DNA from 2 places in the Gordonia sihwensis genome. Region 1 is predicted to be linked to the other one. Evidence: predicted binding sites of a transcription regulator. Region 1 holds the regulator's gene; the other holds the start of a gene.
What was found. Region 1 encodes LexA, which represses DNA repair genes until DNA is damaged. Its sites were predicted from a motif close to CGAACANNTGTTCG; they were not measured.
Positions count from the first base shown of each region.

Region 2: the regulator LexA is predicted to act here: its motif matches at 3,548-3,561, upstream of P5P27_RS07465 (DUF222 domain-containing protein).

Region 1 covers NZ_CP121248.1:1,667,902-1,682,558, forward strand. Annotated here, with positions in the region: gene P5P27_RS08070 (DUF349 domain-containing protein) at 1-1,006, opposite strand, end outside; gene P5P27_RS08075 (class III extradiol ring-cleavage dioxygenase family protein) at 1,221-2,033, shown strand; gene miaA (tRNA (adenosine(37)-N6)-dimethylallyltransferase MiaA) at 2,030-2,938, shown strand; gene dapF (diaminopimelate epimerase) at 2,938-3,852, shown strand; gene hflX (GTPase HflX) at 3,916-5,394, shown strand; gene P5P27_RS08095 (HPr family phosphocarrier protein) at 5,408-5,665, opposite strand; gene P5P27_RS08100 (PTS fructose transporter subunit IIABC) at 5,722-7,785, opposite strand; gene P5P27_RS08105 (1-phosphofructokinase family hexose kinase) at 7,882-8,829, opposite strand; gene P5P27_RS08110 (DeoR/GlpR family DNA-binding transcription regulator) at 8,826-9,596, opposite strand; gene P5P27_RS08115 (putative PEP-binding protein) at 9,736-11,454, shown strand; gene lexA (transcriptional repressor LexA) at 11,481-12,140, opposite strand; gene P5P27_RS08125 (LysM peptidoglycan-binding domain-containing protein) at 12,324-12,914, shown strand; gene nrdR (transcriptional regulator NrdR) at 12,937-13,386, shown strand; gene hrpA (ATP-dependent RNA helicase HrpA) at 13,440-14,657, opposite strand, start outside.
Region 2 covers NZ_CP121248.1:1,541,588-1,547,427, forward strand. Annotated here, with positions in the region: gene P5P27_RS07450 (IS3 family transposase) at 1-185, opposite strand, end outside; gene P5P27_RS07455 (IS30 family transposase) at 309-1,466, shown strand; gene P5P27_RS07460 (transposase) at 1,428-1,739, opposite strand; gene P5P27_RS07465 (DUF222 domain-containing protein) at 1,921-3,528, opposite strand; gene P5P27_RS07470 (OsmC family protein) at 3,824-4,231, shown strand; gene P5P27_RS07475 (acylphosphatase) at 4,231-4,500, shown strand; gene smc (chromosome segregation protein SMC) at 4,521-5,840, shown strand, end outside.

The DNA of each region.
Region 1 (14,657 bases):
CGGTCTTGGCCTTCGCGTTCTCCGCGAACTCGGCGTCACGCTCGGAGTTCACCGCGTTGCGGGCCTGGAAGAAGACATCCTGTGCGGCCTTGAACCGGAGCCAGAGCGCCTCGTCGGTGTCGCGCGGTGCGCGACCGGCGGCCTTCCATTCGGCCAGGAGTTCGCGGAACTTGGCCGCCGTGGGGCCCCAGTCGGTGGAGTCCGACAGCGCCTCGGCTTCGGCGATCAGTTCCTCCTTGCGCGCCTTGGCTCCCGCCCGTTCGCGGTCGAGTTCGGCGAAGTGCGCACCGCGACGCCGGTTGAACGCGTCCCGCGCTTTCGAGTAACGCCGCCACAGCGCATCGTCGGTCTTGCGGTCGATGCCCTTGATCGTCTTCCACTCGTCCAGGATCGCCCGGAGCCGGTCGCCGCCCGCCTTCCACGAGGTGCTCTCGCTCCCGATGTGCTCGGCTTCGGCCGCCAGCGCCTCCTTGCGTTCGATCGCCGAGACACGGGCCGACTCGCGCAGGTCCTTGACCTCCTGCGCCACATCGTCGGCGCCGGAGACGATCACCTCCAGACGGGCCGCCAGGCTGTCGACGTCACCGATGACCTGTGCGTCGGGGAGTTCGGCGAGCAGATGCGCCGCCGACGCCTGAGTCTTCCTGGGGTCGCCGGAACGGGCGGTGAGACGCTCCTCGAGGATCTCCACTTCAGTGGCCAGGTCGGCGAACTTCCGGGAGAAGTGCGCGAGGCCCTCTTCGACGGTCCCGGCCTGCCACGAGCCGATCTGGCGCTCGCCGCTCGCAGTCTTGAGCCACACCGCACCGCTCGAATCGATCCGGCCGAACTCGTTCGGATCACCCACCGGCACCGGATGGACCGGTACCGCCGGGGTCGGGCCGCCGACTGCGGGCCGGGGGACCGGACGCGGCCGAGGGCCAGGCTTCGGTCCCGGCTTCGGGCCGGGCTTGGGGGCCGACGGGCCGTTCGAGGCCGGGTTGCTCGAGTCGGGCGAGTTGATCATGCGTGTACCTCTTGAATCGTCTTCGCCGCGCGTCACGGCTGCCAGATCACTGCGTGGTTCATTCACGTGGTTCATTCACTACGAGGTTCATTCAAGCAGGCACGGCGACGGTTGTGGGCGCGGCCTGCAACATTGCCTCCCACATCGAGGCCGGGACGCCGCCGGTGCCGGGCCCGAACCGATGTTCCGCGCGCGCACCGGTAGCGTCGAGACCGTGCTAGCCCTGGTTGCGATAGTCCCGAGCGCTCCGCTGCTCGTCCCCGAACTGGCCGGTCCGGCCGCCACCGACACCGAACCCGTACGCGCGGCCGTGCGTGCGGTGGCGAAGCGGCTCGGCAGCGCGGCCGATCGGTGGATCGCACTCGGCGCAGCCGATCGCGCCGGCTCCGCCGGTGCCACGGACTACCGCAGCTGCGGCGACTTCGGCGGATACGGTGTGCCGCACCCGGTACGACTCGGCGGTCCGCCGACCGAGGGCGCGCCGCTGCCCCTGTCGATGCTGATCGCGGGGTGGGTCCGCGGTGAGGCCGACGGCGGCGGAGAGCGGACCACGGTGACGCCGTGGGTGGTGGATCCGGAGTGGTCGCCGGACCAGTGCGCGGCAGCCGGACTGGAACTCGCGCGCGCCCTGTCCGACGGCGGCGATCCCGACAGCGACGATCCCGACAGCGGCGATCCCGACAGCGGCGACCGGGTGGGACTTCTGGTGGTGGCCGACGGCTGCACCGCGTTGTCGCCGGGCGCTCCGGGCGGCGGCGAGCGGCCCTCGGCGATCGCGCTTCAGCGGCGGATCGACGACGCGCTCGCCCGCGCGGACACCGGCGCACTGGCCGCCCTCGACGCGGACGCGTGCGCCGCGGAGGGAGTCGGAGGCAGGGCCGCATGGCAGGTCCTGGCGGCCGCCTGCGGCGGTCCCGCGGCCGATGTCGCTGTGTCTGATGTCGCAGCGGCAGAGGTGTTGTATCGCGATGCCCCGTTCGGGGTCGGTTACACCGTCGCCGTCTGGTCGCCGGGGGCGCCGCGGTGACCCTCGCACCCATCGCCGTCATCGGCCCGACGGCCAGCGGCAAATCAGAACTCGCCCTCGATCTCGCCGAACACTTCGGCGGCGAGATCGTCAACGTCGACGCGATGCAGCAGTACCGCGGGATGGACATCGGCACCGCCAAGCTTCCCGTCGCCGAACGGCGGGGGATACCGCACCACCAGATCGATGTCCTCGACGTCACCGAGACCGCCACCGTCGCCCGCTACAAGTCCGCGGCGACGGCAGACGTCGAAGCGCTTCTCGCATCGGGCCGGCTGCCGGTCATCGTCGGCGGGTCGATGATGTACATCCAGGGCCTGCTCGACGATTGGGAGTTCCCGTCGACCGATCCCGCGGTGCGGGCGAAGTACGAGGCGCTGCTCACCGAGATCGGGCCGTTGGCTCTCCACCGCAGGCTGGCCGAGGTCGACCCGGCCGCCGCGGCCACCATCCTGGACTCGGACGGCAGGCGCATCGTGCGCGCCCTCGAGGTGGTCGAGATCACCGGGGAGCCGTTCGCGGCGTCGGCGCCGTCGATCGGTGAACCGCGGTGGGGGACCCGCATCCTGACCCTCGACCGAGAGAAGGAGGCCCTCGACGAGCGGATCCGGTTGCGCACCGCGGCGATGTTCGACGCCGGCCTGGTCGACGAGGTGCGAGCACTGTGCGAGACCGGCCTGCGGGAGGGGCGGACGGCCTCGCGGGCGATCGGCTATGCACAGGTCATCGAGTATCTCGACGGCGTCTACGACCTCGATCAGGCGCAGGAGCGCACCTTCTTCGGCACGCGACGGTACGTGCGCCGGCAGCGGTCGTGGTTCCGGCGCGACCCGCGCGCGGTGTGGCTCGACGCCGCCGATCCCGCCCTGCTGGAGAATGCGCTCCGCGCGCTCCGCGTAGCCTGATGGGCGTGAAGAACTCTCCGGCGCTGACCTTCGTCAAAGGGCATGGCACCCAGAACGACTTCGTGATCCTGCCCGATCCTCAGGCCCAGATCGAACTGACCGAGGACCTCGTCGTCGCTCTCTGCGACCGCCGGCGGGGACTCGGTGCCGACGGCGTTCTGCGCGTCGCGACCGCCGGATCGCTGGTGGCCGAACAGGTGCTGGAACGGCTACCCGAAGGCGTTTCGGGCGTGGACTGGTTCATGGACTATCGCAACGCCGACGGTTCCATCGCGGAGATGTGCGGCAACGGTGTGCGCGTGTTCGCGCACTACTGCCGGACCGAAGGGCTCGTCGACACCGATGCGTTCACCGTCGGTTCGCGCGCCGGGGCCCGTCCGGTCACCGTGCACTCGGCCGACGACGCCGACGCCGACGTGAGTGTCTCGATGGGACCGGTGGCGCTGCGCGGTCCGAGCGAGGTCCGCATCGCGGGTACGACGCTGACGGGCGAGGCCGTCGACGTCGGCAACCCTCACCTGGCCTGCGTGGTCGACGGCCTGACGCCCGAACGGCTCGCGACACTGGATCTCACCACCGGCGCCGAGCTGGACTCGGCGCTGTTTCCGGACGGGGCGAACGTCGAGATCCTCACCCCGCTGACCCCGGGCGGCCCGACCCCGGCCGACGAGGCCGACTTCCATGCGCACATGCGAGTGTTCGAGCGGGGCGTCGGGGAGACCCGATCGTGCGGTACCGGCCTGGTGGCCGCCGCAGCGGCTGCGCTGTCGGGGGCCGGCAGAGACTCGGGGTCGGTCGCGGTCACAGTGCCGGGCGGCGACGTGCTGGTCACTGTCGGCGACGGCTCGGCCGTCCTGCGCGGCCCGTCTCGGCTGGTGGCCCGCGGCCGGCTCGTCGCGGGCTGGGCCGACTGAGCGGGCACCCGCGGGAAATCCGGATGCGTTCCGGTGCCGGTCGGGGGCACAATGGATGTACATATGACTGAACTGACCAAAGAATCTGCATTGGACGAATCCGCCGACGACCGGTCCGCCGAGGAGGTCCCGGGGCTCTCGGAGCGTGGACGCCCGGGCGAACCCACGGTGGGCGAACTCCAGCTCGACGAGCGTGCCTCGCTGCAACGCGTCGTCGGCCTGTCGACCGAACTCGAGGACGTCACCGAGGTCGAGTACCGCCGCCTCCGGCTGGAGCAGGTCGTCCTCGTGGGCGTCTGGACCACGGGGAGCGTCGCCGCGGCCCGCGCCAGCATGGCCGAACTCGCCGCGCTCGCCGAGACTGCCGGATCGCAGGTGCTCGACGCCCTGATCCAGCGCCGTGGCAAACCTGATCCGGCCACCTATCTCGGCTCCGGCAAGGCCGAGGAACTCCGCGAAGTGGTGGTCGCCAGCGGAGCCGACACCGTGATCTGCGACGGTGAGCTGACTCCCGCCCAGCTGACGGCGCTGGAGAAGGTCGTCAAGGTGAAGGTGATCGACCGCACCGCGCTCATCCTCGACATCTTCGCCCAGCACGCCACCTCGCGTGAGGGCAAGGCGCAGGTGGCGCTGGCGCAGATGGAGTACATGCTTCCCCGGCTGCGCGGCTGGGGCGAGTCGATGTCGCGCCAGGCAGGTGGCCGCGCCGGCAGCAACGGCGGCGTGGGCCTGCGTGGCCCCGGTGAGACGAAGATCGAAACCGACCGCAGGCGGATCCGCGAGCGAATGGCCAAGCTGCGCAAGGAGATTCGCGGGATGAAGACGGCTCGGACGGTGAAGCGCGCGGCGCGCCGCCGGGGCGGTGTACCGGCCCTGACGGTGGTCGGCTACACCAATGCCGGCAAGTCGAGCCTGGTGAACGCGATGACCGGCTCGGGAGTCCTCGTGCAGGACGCACTGTTCGCGACGCTCGATCCGACCACCCGCCGCGCGCAGCTCGCCGACGGGCACGAGGTGGTCTTCACCGACACCGTCGGCTTCGTCCGGCATCTGCCCACCCAGCTGGTCGAGGCGTTCCGGTCGACACTGGAGGAGGCCGTCGACGCCGATCTGCTCGTCCACGTGGTGGACGGGTCAGACCCGTTCCCGGCCAACCAGATCTCGGCCGTCCGCCAGGTGTTGGGGGAGGTGCTCGCCGAAGAGGACCGCCCCGCGCCGCCGGAGATGCTGGTCGTCAACAAGATCGACGCCGTCGACGGCGTGACCATGACGGCGCTGCGGGCCGAGTATCCGGATGCGCAGTTCGTCTCGGCCCGGACCGGTGAGGGGCTCGACGGGCTCTTCGCCGCGATCACCGACTTCCTGCAGCGAGACGATGTGGACGCCGTCCTGCAGGTGCCGTTCGCCCGCGGAGAGGTGATCTCCCGGCTCCACCAGCACGCGCACGTGCTCGACACGGAGCACAACGCCGAAGGCACCCGCCTGCATGTGCGGATGCCTTCTGCGCTCGCGGCCGAGTACAGCGATCTGACCGTCGCCTGACGGTCTCGCCCGGCTACTCGGCGTCGAGATCCTTGGCGACCAGTGCCGCGATCTGATCGACCGCGGCCTGGTCGTCGCTTTCGACGGTGACCGAGGCGCCCTTCTCCGCGCCGAGGGTCATGATCATCAGCGCGCTGCCCGCGTCGACCGGATCACCGCCGGCGGCGAGCGTCACCGGGACGCCGAGAGCGGTGGCCGCGTCGGCGATGATGGCGGCGGGACGAGCGTGCAGACCGACGGCCGATCCGACGGTGACGGTGGTGCTGGGCATGGACGTGCCTTTCTTTCGGTGTGACGGCCCGAGCTGCGTGCTCGGGCCCGGGTGTTTCAGGCGGCCTCGGCGGGGATCGGCGTGCGCTCCCGGCTGGGCTGGTACTGCTTGGCGGCGAGGACGGCGACGGCGGAGACGATCACGCCCGCCACGATAGCGATCAGGAACTTCCACCACGTGCCGTTCATCGCGAAGAGGACGAACACGCCCCCGTGGGGTGCCCGGCACTGGACGCTCAACGCCATCGACAGCGCTCCGGTGACCGCACCGCCCAGCATCATGGACGGGATCACGCGGAACGGATCGGCGGCGGCGAACGGGATCGCGCCCTCGGAGATGAACGACGCGCCCAGCAGCCAGGCGGCCTTGCCGTTCTCGCGCTCCGGTTCGGTGAACGTCGACGGTCGGAGGGTGGTCGCCAGCGCCATCGCCAGCGGCGGAACCATGCCTGCGGCCATCACCGCGGCCATGATCTCCCACTGTGCGACGCCCGCGCCGGCGAGTCCGAGGCCGGCGACGCCGAAGGCGTACGCCGCCTTGTTGACCGGTCCGCCCAGATCGAAGCACATCATCAGGCCGATCACGATGCCGAGGATCACCTTGGAACTGCCGGACATCGAGTTGAGCCAGTCCTCGAGCGAGGTGTTGATCCACGACAGCGGACGGGCCAGCAGAGCGAACATGATGAAGCCGGTGACGAGCGTGCCCACCAGCGGAATGATGACGACCGGTTGCAGTCCGCGCGCCCACTGGGGCAGCGGCAGCCGGGAGAGCCAGAGGGCGACGACGCCGGCCAGCAGACCACCGACGAGACCGCCGATGAAGCCGGCGTTCACGGCGACGGCGATCAGACCCGCGGTGAATCCGGGAGCGAGACCGGGCCGGTCGGCGATCGCGTAGGCGATGTAGCCGGCCAGGACCGCCACCATGAGCCCGATCGCCAGATTGCCGATCGCGAAACTCACTCCGCCGAGATACTGCATGAGCCCGCCCGGCGGCAGATCCCAGAGACTGTAGTGCAGTGCGTAGTACAGTCCGTCCGAGGTGCCCTCCTGCACCGTCGAACTGCCGATCTCGTAGCCGGCCAGCAGGAAGCCGAGCGCCATCAGCAGACCGCCCGCGGCGACGAACGGGATCATGTAGCTGACACCGGTCAGCAGAGCCTGCTTGAGCTGACCTCCGATGCCCACACGGGAGGCCGCGGGCGCCTGCGCGCCGGCGTTCGCATCCCCGGCGACGGTGGCGGCCCGGGGATCTCGCGCCGTGCGGACCGCCTCGGCGATCATCGCATCGGGTTCGTTGATCGCGCGTTTGACGCCGGAGGCGACCACCGGCTTGCCGACGAACCGGTCGCGGCCCTTGACGCCCACATCCGTCGCGAAGACCACCACGTCCGCGGCGGCGATCACATCGGGGGCGAAGGGCGTCGAACCGGTCGACCCCTGGGTCTCCACCGCGAACTCCACGCCGGCGCGTTCGGCGGCGAGCTTGAGGGCGTCGGCGGCCATGTAGGTGTGCGCGATCCCGGTGGGGCACGCGGTGACGGCGACGATCCGAGTGGTCCCGGGCTCGGCCGCTGGGGATTCGGTGGTCGGGGTCTCAGTTGCCGGGGTCTCAGTTGCCGGGGTCGCTGCGGGGGTCGCTGCGGCCGGGGCAGGGGCCGGCTTGCCCTCGACGGCCTCGTTGACCAGATCGACGACGGCGGCGGCGTCGGGCGCCGCGCGCAGGGCGGCGACGAAGTCGGGCCGCACGAGGGCGCGCGCCAGCGAACTGAGCACCTTCATGTGCTCGCCGGCGGCTCCCTCCGGTGCCGCGATCAGGAAGACGATGTCGGCGGGCCCGTCCGGAGCACCGAATTCTGCCTTTCGCGTCAGGCGTGCCATGGCGAGGGTGGCGGTGGTGACGGAGGCGACGCGTGCGTGCGGGATCGCGATGCCTCCGGGAAGCCCGGTCGCGGATTTGCGTTCGCGTGCCATAGCGGCCTCGGCGAGCTCGGCCGGGTCGGTGCAGCGGCCGGCGTTTGCGACCAGACCGGCGAGCGCGGCGATGATACTGTCCGCATCAGCGCCGGCGTCACCGTCGAGCAGGACCAGCTCCGGCGTGATGATCTGTTGGGACATGATGGCTCCCTCGGTGATTCTGGGGGGGTCGGGATTCTGGGGGTCGGGGATTCGGGGACTCGGAGATTCTGGGTGTCGGGGTTCTTCGCGGACGGATCAGGACAGCCGGGAGACGGACACACCCGCTTCGTCGAGCAGATCCGGAGTGGGCGGCGTGGTGCCCGGCAGTGCTGCGGCCGCCGAGCCGTGAGCGACGGCACTGCGCAGGAGCCCGGCCTCGTCGGCACCGCGCAGGTGCGCGATCAGATAACCGGCGAGTGAGGCGTCGCCCGCGCCGACGGTGCTGCGGACCGCGACAGCCGGCGCGGTGGCGAACCATATGCCGTCCGGGGTGGTCAGGAGAGCGCCGGCCGCGCCCAGCGTGGTCAGCACCGTCCCGCCGGTCCGGTCGGCGAGTGTTCGGGAGGCGGCCGCTGCGACGCTGGGATCACCCTGCGCCGCAGACCTCTCCATGCCGGCCGGATCGTCGCCGGTGAGTTCGGCGAGCTCATCGGAGTTCGGCTTCAGCAGTGCCGGACGGGCGGCGGCCACCGCGGCCAGGGGTGCACCGGACGTGTCGACGGCCACCCGACAGTGCAGCGACGCCGTCGCGGCGAGTACCTGCGCGTACCAGTCGTCGGGGAGGCCGGGCGGCAGCGAGCCGCACAGAGCGAGCCAGTCCGCTCCCTCGGCACGGGCCAGGATCGTGGTGCGCAGCGCGGCCGCGGCCTCGGCGGAGACGGCCGTTCCGGCGTCGTTGATCTTGGTGGTGGTGCCGTCCGGTTCGGCGACGGTCAGGTTGGTCCGGACCGTCCCGTCCGCCGACACCGCCTGGTGCGGAAGGGCCACGGCGCGCAGGCTGTCGATGAACGGGTCGTCGGCGCGGGCGGGCAGGACGGCCAGTGTGGGAAGGCCGGCGGCCCGCACCACCCGTGCGACGTTGATTCCCTTGCCGCCCGGTTGGTCGACGACGCGGGCCGCACGGTGCACCTCGCCCCTCCGGAGCGGTCCGGCGAGCTCGATCGTACGGTCGGTGCTCGGATTGGCGGTGACGGTGACGATCATGCGATCACCACCTCGATCTCGTGGGCGCGCAGTTCGTCGGCGAAGGCCGAGTCGATCCCGGCGTCGGTCACGAGGACATCGACGTCCTCCAGGGTTCCGAAGCTCATCAGTTCCTCCCGGTTGATCTTGGACGAGTCGGCGAGGACCACCGTCGTCGTGCAGGCCGCGATCATGGCGCGTTTGGTGGCGGCCTCGTCGGCGTCGGGTGTCGACAGACCGTGCTCGAGCGACAGACCGTTGGTGCCGAGGAAGCCGACCGACGCACGGATGCGCGAGAGTCGCTCGATCGCGTCGGCGCCGACGGAGGCACCGGTCTTGGGCCGGAGTCTGCCGCCGGTCAGCAGCACCCCGGAGCCGGGCAACTCCGCCACCACCTCGGCGATCTGCACGCTGTTGGTGACGCAGGTCAAGCGGGCGTCGGCGGGGATGGACAGAGCCAACTGCAGAGTGGTGGTCCCGGCGTCGATCACGATGGAACCGCCGTCGGCGGGCAGGAATGCCAGCGCAGCGGCACCGATGGCGCTCTTCTCGCCTCGGTGGGTCTCCTCCCGAACCACCAGATCAGGTTCGTCGACCACTGCGGCGACGTCGAGGCGTACGGCTCCGCCGTGGACGCGCACCAGATGGCCGCTGCGAGCGAGAATAGCCAGGTCGCGGCGCACGGTCTCGCCGGTCACGGAGAAGCGCGCGGCGAGATCGGCTACGGAGACGCGGCCGCGCAGGCGGACCTCGTTCGCGATCGCCGACTGGCGTTCCTCCGCGTACATCTGCTCTCCCGACTGTCCGATCTCATGCAACGATGGGGATCGTGCAAAGATGTGGATCTGTGTTGATTTGGTTGGTTACACATCTTTGTTTACATGGGTACGTGTTGACACGTCAAGGACTTTCTGTAATCTTTCTCACATGACCGAGGTGACTTCTCCCGTGCCTGCCGAGAACCCGTTCCGCGCCGACGTCATCGTCTCCGGTACTCCGGTGGTCGGTGGCCTCGCGTACGGACCGATCATCAGACCCGCACCGCGACCCGGCTTCGACGCCATCGACGACTCTCCCGTTCCGGAGGAGCTCCGCGACGCAGAGATGGAGCGTTTCACCGCCGCCGCCGGAGTGGTGGCCGACCGGCTGGCCGACCGGGCCTCCCACAGCACCGGCGTCGCGGCCGAGGTCCTGACTGCCACGGCCGGTCTCGCGCGCGATCGCGGGTGGGCGACGGCCGCGGGCAAGTCGATTGCGCAGGGCGTTCGAGCGCCGCTCGCCGCGATCGCGGCCACCGAGCAGTTCGTGGAGATGTTCACCAAGCTCGGCGGCCTCATGGCTGAACGGGTCACCGATCTGTTGGACGTCCGAGACCGCGTCGTCGCCGAACTCCTCGGGCTCTCGGAGCCGGGCATCCCCGTGCCGGACGTACCGTCGATTCTGCTCGCCGACGACCTCGCGCCCGCCGACACCGCGGGTCTGGACCCGGCACGCGTCATCGGGCTGGGCATGCGGCTCGGCGGCCCCAGCAGCCACACGGCGATCATTGCTCGCCAACTCGGTATTCCGTGCGTGGTCGCCGCCGCTGAACTCGATGAGATCCCCTCCGGAGCCATGGGCTACGTGGACGGGGACGCGGGAACGGTGGGGGCCGCCCCGGACGCCGGACTCATCTCGGACGCCGTGACGGCCGCGGCGACGCGGGCGGCCGAGACGGCGGCCTGGCGCGGGCCGGGCCGCACGGCGGACGGGCACGCGGTCGCGATCCTGGCCAACGTGGCCGACGGCGTGTCCGCTCGGTCGGCGGCGCAGGCGCCGGTGGAGGGCGTCGGACTGTTCCGAACCGAACTGGCCTTCCTGGACCGCGCGGCCGAGCCCACCGTCGCCCAGCAGGTAGAGCTCTACCGGGAGGTGATCGACGCCTTTCCCGGGCGCAAGGTGGTGATCCGCACCCTCGACGCGGGCTCGGACAAGCCACTGAAGTTCGTCGCCCACTCCGACGAGCCGAATCCGGCGATGGGAGTCCGCGGCAACCGCATCGTGCAGACGTATCCGGACATCCGCAACAACCAGCTCGATGCGCTGGCGGAGGCGGCGCGCGACGACGGCCGTGCGACGCCGTGGGTGATGGCACCGATGATCGCCACGGTCGACGAGGCGCGCGAATTCGCCGCGCGGGTTCGGGAACGCGGTCTGGTGCCGGGGGTGATGATCGAGGTGCCGTCGGCGGCGATCCTCGCCGACGCGATCCTCGCCGAAGTGGACTTCGTCTCGATCGGCACCAACGACCTGACCCAGTACACGATGGCGGCGGACCGGATGTCGCCGGAGCTGGCGGCGCTCACCGACCCGTGGCAGCCGGCGGTACTCGCGCTGATACAGCGGGTCGGGGACGCCGGTCGGGACCAGGGCAAGCCCGTGGGCGTATGCGGCGAGGCGGCTGCCGATCCGTTGCTGGCATGTGTGCTGGTCGGGATGGGTGTGACGTCGTTGTCGTCCGCGCCTGCGGCGTCGGCCGCGGTGGGACTGAAGCTGGGTACCGTCACCATGGATCAGTGCCGCGATGCGGCGTCCGCCGCGATCGCCGCGACGAGTCCGTCACAGGCGCGCGAGGCGGTTCGCGCGGTTCTGGCCGGCGAGGTGTGATGTCCCGCTGAGGCCGGCCGGGCGCCTCAGATACGGCGCATCACCGTGACGACCTTGCCGAGGATGGCGGCGTCGTCGCCGGGGATGGGCTCGAAATGCTCGTTGTGCGGCATGAGCCAGACGTGACCGTCGGTGCGCTTGAAGGTCTTCACGGTGGCTTCGCCGTCGATCATCGCGGCGACGATGTCACCGTTCTCCGCCACGTTCTGCTGGCGCACGACCACCCAGTCGCCGTCGCAGATCGCCGCGTCGATCATCGATTCGCCGACCACGCGAAGCATGAACAGGGAACCGTCGCCGACCAGTTCGCGCGGCATCGGGAAGACCTCCTCCACGGCCTGTTCGGCGAGAATCGGTCCGCCGGCGGCGATCCGGCCGAGCACCGGAACGAAGGTCGGCGTGGGGAGTGACTCTCCGTCGGCCTCGGCACCGCCCGAGGGCGGTGTCCGCTGATCGTCCCGAACGTTCACCGCACGCGGACGGTGCGGATCGCGCTTGAGAAGGCCGCGGCGCTCGAGCGTGCGGAGCTGATGGGCCACCGACGACGTGGAGGTGAGTCCGACGGCCTCGCCGATCTCACGGATGCTCGGCGGGTAGCCGCGCTCGCGGACCGACTGACGGATGACCTCGAGCACCTCGCGCTGACGCTGGGTCAATGAGGCCTCGAGCGTCGCGGTGGAGAGCATCGGATCGGGCGTGTCGGTCACGGTCGGGCCTTTCGTCAGCTGTGTTCGATCGATGGTCCAAAGGCTAGTTGAGTAGGTCACAAAACTCAAACAATTGTTCGACGCGTGTCGGCGTTTGTCGGACCCCTCGTGTTAACTATCGAACAAGAGTGCTTCGAACACGCGATCGATTGGAGACGAGTCATGAGCACGAGGACGGCACCCGCCCCGACCGGACGCGCCACCGCTGTGCGCTCCACCGCTGCGCACTCCACCGCTGCGCACTCCACTGCTGCGCACTCCACCGCGTCGGCGATGACCTGCGACATCCCGCTGGTCCGTGGCTCGCTGGTCCGTGATCGGGGAGTACGCGGAGCGGGGCGAGGCGACTCGAGCGGAACGTGCTTCCCGACCGGCCGCCCCGAGCGGCGTCGCCCGGTCGCGGACCGGCGAGTGATGTTCGATGCGCCGCCGGCCGGCCGGACCGCGCTGTCGCCCGCGGTGTACCGCAGGCGCCGGTGGGCCGGGGCCGCGGTGGTCGGCGGCACCCTCGCCGGCATGGTGTGGCTGCTCGCCCTCGTCGGAGCGGGCTACCAGGATGCGGCGACGCCGGAGTCGCCGGCGGCGACGCACGTGGTGTACGTCCGGTCGGGGGAGTCGCTCACCGCGCTCGCTGAGCGGATCGCTCCGGAGTTGCCGTCCGCCGGCGTCATCGCCCAGCTGCGCGACCTGAACGGCCTCGAGACATCGGGACTGCATGTCGGACAAGCGCTTATCGCCCCGCAGTACGGCTGAGGCGGGCGGGTATTGTCATGGCATGCGCTGCCCGTTCTGCAAGAACGACGACACCCGTGTCGTCGACTCCCGAGTCGCCGACGACGGCCAGGTGATCCGTCGCCGCAGGTCGTGCAATGAATGCGGGCGGCGGTTCAGCACGGTCGAGACGGCTGTGCTGTCCGTGGTGAAGCGCAACGGCATCTCCGAGCCCTTCAGTCGCGAGAAGGTGATGCAGGGCGTGCGCCGCGCCTGCCAGGGCCGTCAGGTGGACGAGGACGCACTGGCGAAGCTAGCGGTGCAGGTGGAGGACACCGTGCGCTCGTCGGGTTCGGCCGAGATACCGAGCAATGAGGTCGGTCTCGCGATCCTCGGTCCGCTGCGCGACCTCGACGAGGTGGCCTATCTGCGGTTCGCCTCGGTCTACCGGTCGTTCGAGTCGGCCGACGACTTCCAGCGCGAGATCGATTCGCTGCGCCGCGACCGTCACTGACACTCACGGCACCGGCGCCGCCGGTCCGAGCAGTCAGCCACCGCCCCGAGCAGTCAGCTGAACTTGTCGATCGCCTTGATTATCCGCTGCTCGGAGACTGGACCGTTGGTGCCGAGCTGCTGAGCGAACAGGCTCACGCGGAGTTCCTCCAGGCGCCACTGCACCAACTCGTTCAGCGCCTCGTGGCGTGCGGCCGGAAGCTGGGCGAGGCGCCTATTCCAGACTGCCACCACCCTGTCGATGGCGCCCATCGCCTCGTTGTCCCGGCCGGCGGCGGTGTTGAGGGACTCGAGGCGCAGCCGTGCGGCGGTGAGATAGCGCGGCAGCGAGCGCAGATGCTCCAATGCCGTCGCGCCGACGAAGCCGTCGAAGATCAGATCGTTGACCTGATCGGAGACGTCGTCGGCGGCGAGAGTCCCGGACCGGGCGTCGACGGCCCGGCGCACCGGGGAGTATTCGGCGAGCGCCGCGACGGCGGCGTCGAAGTACTCGGGTGCGCGCGACCGGATCACCGGCCCCAGCCGCGCCGAGAGCGCGCCGAAGTCACCGGGACTGCGCAGCGCGGCCAACTCCGGCTCCCGTGCCAGGGTGTCGGTGACCGCCCGTGCCGTGCAGTCGGCCAGCAACGCGTCCACGTCCGGATACGGGCTCTGGCTCAGCGCGAGCTTGGCCGGCGGCGGCAGAGTCGACGCCAGCTTGCGGCTGGGCGGCGCGATCGCGAGGCGCAGGAGTTCTCCGGCGGCGGCGGCGATGCCGGCGTCGCGCTCGGTGGAGGTGGCGGCCTTCGCGATGCGTACGCCCTGTCCCGGCACGGTCGCGAGCGTGGGATAGCGGGTGATCGTCTGTCCCGCAACGGTCGCCGTCTCGGAGTCGGCGAGGGTGCCCAGACCGTCGGCGGTCCATTCGCGGTGCAGGGGCGCACGGCGGTCGCGGTCGGCGTCGGCAGACAGGTCGGTGCGAAGCGCGGCGAGCCGGTCGCCGCGGGCGATGATCGCGCCGTCTGTGCCGGTGACTGCGAAGTGCATCCGCAGATGCGGGGGGAGTGCCGACGGATTGAAATCGCGCGGAGCCAGGGTGACCCCGCTGATCGACGACAGCTCGCGAGCCAGGCCGGTGAGCAGTGGCTCGCTGCGCACCGAGAGTCGGCTGAGAGCGAGTTCGGCGTACCGGGACGCCGGGGACATGGACTTGCGCAGACCCTTGGGCAACGACTTGATCAGCTGCGTCGCGAGTTCGGCGCGCATCCCGGGTACGAGCCAGTCGAATCCGGT
Region 2 (5,840 bases), 130 kb from region 1:
TCTTCGTAGACGTCCATGATCTGTTCTTTGAGTTCCTCGTCGCGCAGGGCGCGGGCCGATGGACCGCGGCCTCGGGCGGCGTAGTAGGTCGATGGCGCGATCGCGCATCCGGCCTCGGTGAGGGCGGTGCAGATCGCCTCGACGGGCCATCGACGGCGGTACTGGTCGATGAAATCGACGATCAGCGGCGTGGCCGGTCGAGCTCGGCCGCGAAGAAAGCCGACGCGGTCTTCAAGATCGGCGGATTCAAGCGGTCAGTGCAACGAGTCCTGTGAGATGAGGCAGTCACTGATCACAGGAGGATCCGGATGCAGGGCAAGCACGGTCATCTCAGTCGGGAGCAGAAGCGGCTGGCACTCAGGCTGCATGCGAGGGGTTGGCGGCTGGTCGACATCGCCAAGGAGATCGGCTGCAGCGCGCCGATGGTCGGGATCATGGCCCGCACCGGCAGGCACGCCGACGCCAAGCCGTTCGGCTGGGAGCCACGCCAGGGCTGCCTGACGATTGACGAGCGCGAGCAGATCCTGGTGGGGATCAATCGTGGCGACACCTTCACCGCGATCGCCGAGCACCTGGGGCGCGCGGTGTCGACCATCAGCCGCGAGGTGAAGCGCGGCGGTGGTCGCTGCGGCTACTCGGCATGGCATGCGCACGAACGCGCTCGCGATCAAGCTCGTCGGCCGAAGTCTTTCAAGCTCGCGTCAGGCCGGTTGCTCGAGGAGGTCTCCAGCCGGCTGGAGCAGTTGTGGTCCCCCGAGGAGATCGCGGCGCGCCTACGGTTGGATCACGCCGATGATCCGGAGATGCGCGTGAGCCACGAGACGATCTACCAGTCCCTGTTTGTCCAGGGCCGAGGCGAGTTGCGCCGCGAGTTGGCGCGGTGTCTACGGTCCGGAAGAGCGGCCCGAAAGCCCCGCGGCACCACTGACGGCCGCGGCCGGATCCCCGGCATGGTGATGCTCAGCGAACGCCCCGCAGAAGCCGACGACCGCGCCGTGCCCGGACACTGGGAAGGCGACCTCATCCTTGGCGAGGGCAGCCGCAGCGCGGTCGGGACGCTCGTCGAGCGATCGACGCGGATGACGCTGCTGTTGCACCTCCCAGATGGCAAGACAGCCGAGCAGGTCGAGGCAGCGATGCGCGCCGCGATCAGCAAACTACCGTCCTCGTTGGCCAGAACGATCACCTGGGACCAGGGCGCGGAGATGTCGCAGCACGCGGCGTTCACCACTGCCACGGGTATCCCGATCTACTTCTGCGATCCCCACTCGCCCTGGCAGCGCGGGAGCAACGAGAACACCAACGGCCTGTTGCGTCAGTACCTGCCCAAGGGCACCGACCTGAGCGCCGTCACCCGCGAGGAGTTGGACGCGATCCAGGACAGCCTCAACAGCCGACCGCGCAAGACTCTGGGCTATCTGACACCATCAGAGAAGCTCGCAGAGCTTCTTGCGCCCACCGCTTGAATCCGCCATCTCGTTCGCCCGCCGCAACTCCGCGTTCTCACGCTCGAGCTGACGGATCCTCTCGATATCGGAGACCGTCTCCACGCCAGGGGTTTCGGCTTGGCCCTTCTCGACGCGGCGGACCCAGTTCCGCAGAGTCTCGGGGTGGATATCGAGTTGCTTGGCGATCCGCGCCAACGCACCCGGCGCGGTCGCAGGATCGCTACGGGCATCGATGGCCATCCGCGTGGCACGGTCCCGCAACTCCTTCGAGTACTTCGATGGGCGAGGCATGAAACAAGTGTCCCTTCCGGTCAAACCTGCCTCCATCAAACCCGGGACGATTCAATCGTCACTGACCTCATGCAACTGTTGCTGACCGAGGTGCTGCGTCTGCATCTGGACACGGCTCCCGCGGCCGGTCACGGCTGGTTGAGTCTGTGGCGATCGACCGGCTCCGCCGATGCCGCTGGACTCAGAACGGCGGCTCGCCGTCGGTGACCGTCGCGATTTCCCGCTGTCGGCGGTTGGCGGCGCGCCTCTGGGTGCGGTAGCGGTGCTTGGCCTGAGTGCGGGTCAGTCGCCGTTCCGGTTCATTCTCGGCGTGTCGGTTCTCCGGGCGCGTCGCGGGCGAGTCCGACATGCCGAACGACACGCCGTGCCGGCACTGAATGTGCCCGAGCTCGGGCAGCAGCCACAGGTTCATCGCCTGTCGGCGGACGGTCATCCCGTCCGGCGTGGTGACTTCGGTCCAGATGACGCCGTTGGCGTCGACGATCTGATCATCGACCCACCCTTCGGCGTGGGTTTTCACGCCATGATGGAAACGGCACTTCGGATTCAGATTGCACACGCACGTCGGCCCGCCGTTGCCCGGATCGCGGTGGTCGAATTCGACGACGTGATCGAGGTCGGACTTCCACGCCGGGCGGTCGCAGCCGGCGACGGTGCAGGTGCCGAACAGGGCGCGGACGGCTGTGTCGACCGCCGCCGAGGGGCGGTACCGACCGGCGTGTCGCATGCAGTCGGCGATCACCGTGTCCAGATCCAACTCGCGAATCACCGCGTCGGGACGACGCACCAACTCCCGGGCGTGGCGGGCGGAGATCGGACCGACGCCATCCTCGTACGCCGGTAGCTGCGACACGCCGTCGAGCGCCTCCTTGCGCACCACGACGTGAACCATCACCTGGGCGCGCCGCGCGTCGATCTGCGCGGGCGCCAACTCCGAGACGCAGTCGTCCCGCTCGCACAGGCAGGTGAACTGGCTCTGCTGCAGCAGTGCGGTAGCGGCGTCGGACCGGCGGGCCTGCTTGGTTCGCGGGTCGAACGGGCACACGCCGTCGGCGAGCGCGTTGATCGCCCCGAGGGAGATCGCCGCGTCCTCGGTGGAGCCGACGATCACCATCTCCGACACGCCGTCGGCGACCGGCGTCACCGACACCTTCTTGCTCGACGCGACCTGCTCACGAGTCAGGGTCGCGGCGTCCGGGTCGTGCTCGGCCACGATCGCGGCGACGGTCGACTCCACCCGGTTCGCCGACAGTCCACCCATTCCGGCCAGACGATGTGCGATCTCCGCATCAATGAAGGCGAGCAGGTCGCCGTCGTCGACCAACGCGGTCTGCTCCACGGCTCGAACGAACCACCCCGGAGTGAGAACCCCGTCGCGCATCAGTCGGCCGATCGACGGAATCCGCTCGAAACACGCGATCGCCCGATCGACGAACAACTCACCCGCGTACTGCCGGACCCCGGCCGCTGTCGCATACGAGGCCGCCATCTGGCACTGCGGATCAAACAACCGCGTGTACGCATCGACCGACGCGTCGGCCTCTAATTCCGCTTGCTTCGCCCGATACAGCGAGTACACCGCCTGATAGCGATGCCACATCACCAACCCCTGATAGCAGTCAGCCCGCGCTGCGAAGGTCAACAACGCGGCACGATCAGCCCGCGACACCGCAGCCGCATCCGAACCGGACCCGTCGGTCGAACCTGCCGGACATCCGATCCGGATCACGATCGACCCGTCGTCGACCACCACCGACGAGCCGGAATGCTCCCTCACCTGCATGTTCACGCCTCCCCTTCGAGTGCCTCGAACTTACATTCGATGATATCGGCAGGGTCTGACAAATCACTCGAACGGAACGAGGCGGATTCAGCGCACCGTTCTCGGCGACGCGCTCTCGTCGACGTCCTCAAGCCGATCCGCAGGGCGAGCCGGCCACCCGGTAGGTTGAACAGTCTTGGAACGCCGACGGCCGGGAAGGTCTGCGAGGCCGGCGGCGTTCGACCGGGGGAGGCGTGAACACCGAGACGTGAACACCGAGACGTGAACACCTCCACGAACGGCAGATGAAAGGCACGACGACATGACTGAACTGTGGGTCCAGCGGACCGGAACCCGGAGGTACACCGGGCAGAGCTCGCGCGGGGCGCAGGTCCTCATCGGCTCGGAGGACGTCGAGGGCGTCTTCACCCCGGGCGAACTCATGAAGATCGCACTCGCCGCGTGCACCGGGATGTCGTCGGACCGGCCGCTCTCGCGCCGACTGGGCGACGACTACGACGCCACCGTGCGGGTCTCGGGCGACGCCGACCGGGAGAACGAGCAGTACCCGCAGCTGGACGAGGTCCTGGAAGTGGACCTCTCCGAACTCGACCCGGAGGCCGCCGAGCGCCTGCTCGTGGTCGTCGAGCGCGCCATCGACAAGGTCTGCACGGTCGGCCGCACCCTGAAGGCGGGAACTCAGGTCTCGCTCACCATGGAGACCGAGTGATGCAGCGCCTCACCGCGTGGGTGCACGGGCGAGTCCAAGGCGTCGGATTCCGCTGGTGGACCCGGTCGCGAGCGCTGGAACTCGGTCTGGTGGGATACGCCTCGAACCAGCCCGACGGTCGGGTGCTCGTGGTCGCCGAAGGTCCGCATGAATCGCTGACGGCACTGCTGGCCGCGCTGCGCTCGTCCGACACCCCCGGCCGAGTCGATCTGGTGGTGGAGTCCTTCGAGGCGGCACGCGGTGGTTTGACGGGCTTCGTCGAGCGCTGATCCGGGTAGGCTGTCAGGTCGTGCACTTGAAGAGCCTCACCCTGAAAGGGTTCAAATCGTTCGCGTCGTCGACGACGCTGCGGTTCGAGCCCGGCATCACGTGTGTGGTGGGGCCCAACGGGTCGGGCAAGTCGAATGTCGTCGACGCCCTGACCTGGGTGATGGGGGAGCAGGGGGCCAAGGCCCTGCGCGGCGGAAAGATGGCCGACGTCATTTTCGCCGGGACCTCCGGTCGCGCCCCGCTGGGCCGCGCGGAAGTGACCCTGACCATCGACAACTCGGACGGCGCGCTGCCGATCGAGTACTCCGAGGTGTCGGTGACGCGGCGCATGTTCCGCGACGGCGCGGGCGAGTACGAGATCAACGGCAATTCGTGCCGCCTGATGGACGTTCAGGAACTGCTGTCCGATTCGGGCATCGGCCGCGAGATGCACGTCATCCTGGGGCAGGGCCGGCTGGCGGCGATCCTGGAGGCCCGGCCGGAGGAACGGCGCGCGTTCATCGAGGAGGCCGCCGGGGTCCTCAAGCATCGTCGCCGCAAGGAGAAGGCGGTCCGCAAACTCGACGCGATGGCCGCCAACCTGGACCGTCTCACCGATCTGACGACGGAACTCCGCCGCCAGCTCAAGCCGCTCGGCCGGCAGGCCGAGGTGGCGCGGCGCGCGGCGACCGTCCAGGCCGACCTGCGCGACGCCCGCTTGCGGCTGGCCGCCGACGACCTCGTGAAGCGACGCGAGGAGATGGCGCAGCACAGCGCCGTGGAGGCCGACGTCCGGCGACAGCAGGACGAGGTGGCGGCCGCGCTGGACGCCGCCACGGAGGCGCTGTCGGCAGCACAGGAGCATCTGGCGCAGGTGGCGCCCGCGGCGAGTGAGGCCGGACGCGTCTTCTACCAACTCGGCGCACTGTCGGAGCGGGTCGGCGGCACGTTGCGGCTCGCCGGTGAACGCGCGGCGAACCTGGCCTCGCCGAGCGTCGCCAACTCCGGTCCCGATCCCGAGGAACTGGAACGGCAGGCCGAACGCGCTGCGATGACCGAGGCCGAGCACACCGAGGCGGTCGAGGAGGCCGCCGAGCGGCTGGAGTACGCGACCGCCGCGCTGCAGGCCGCCGAGCAGGTGGCCAACGAGGCCGAGCGCGCGCACCTGGCCGCGGTGCAGGCCGTCGCCGACCGCCGCGAGGGTCTGGCGCGGTTGGAGGGCGAGGCCGCGAACCTGCGAACCAAGGTGGAGTCGGTGGACGCCGAGACCGCCCGGCTGACGGCGTCGATCGAGGCGGCCGCCGAGCGGGCCGACACCGCGCAGGCGGCCCTCGATCAGGAGGTGGCGCGGGTCAGGATC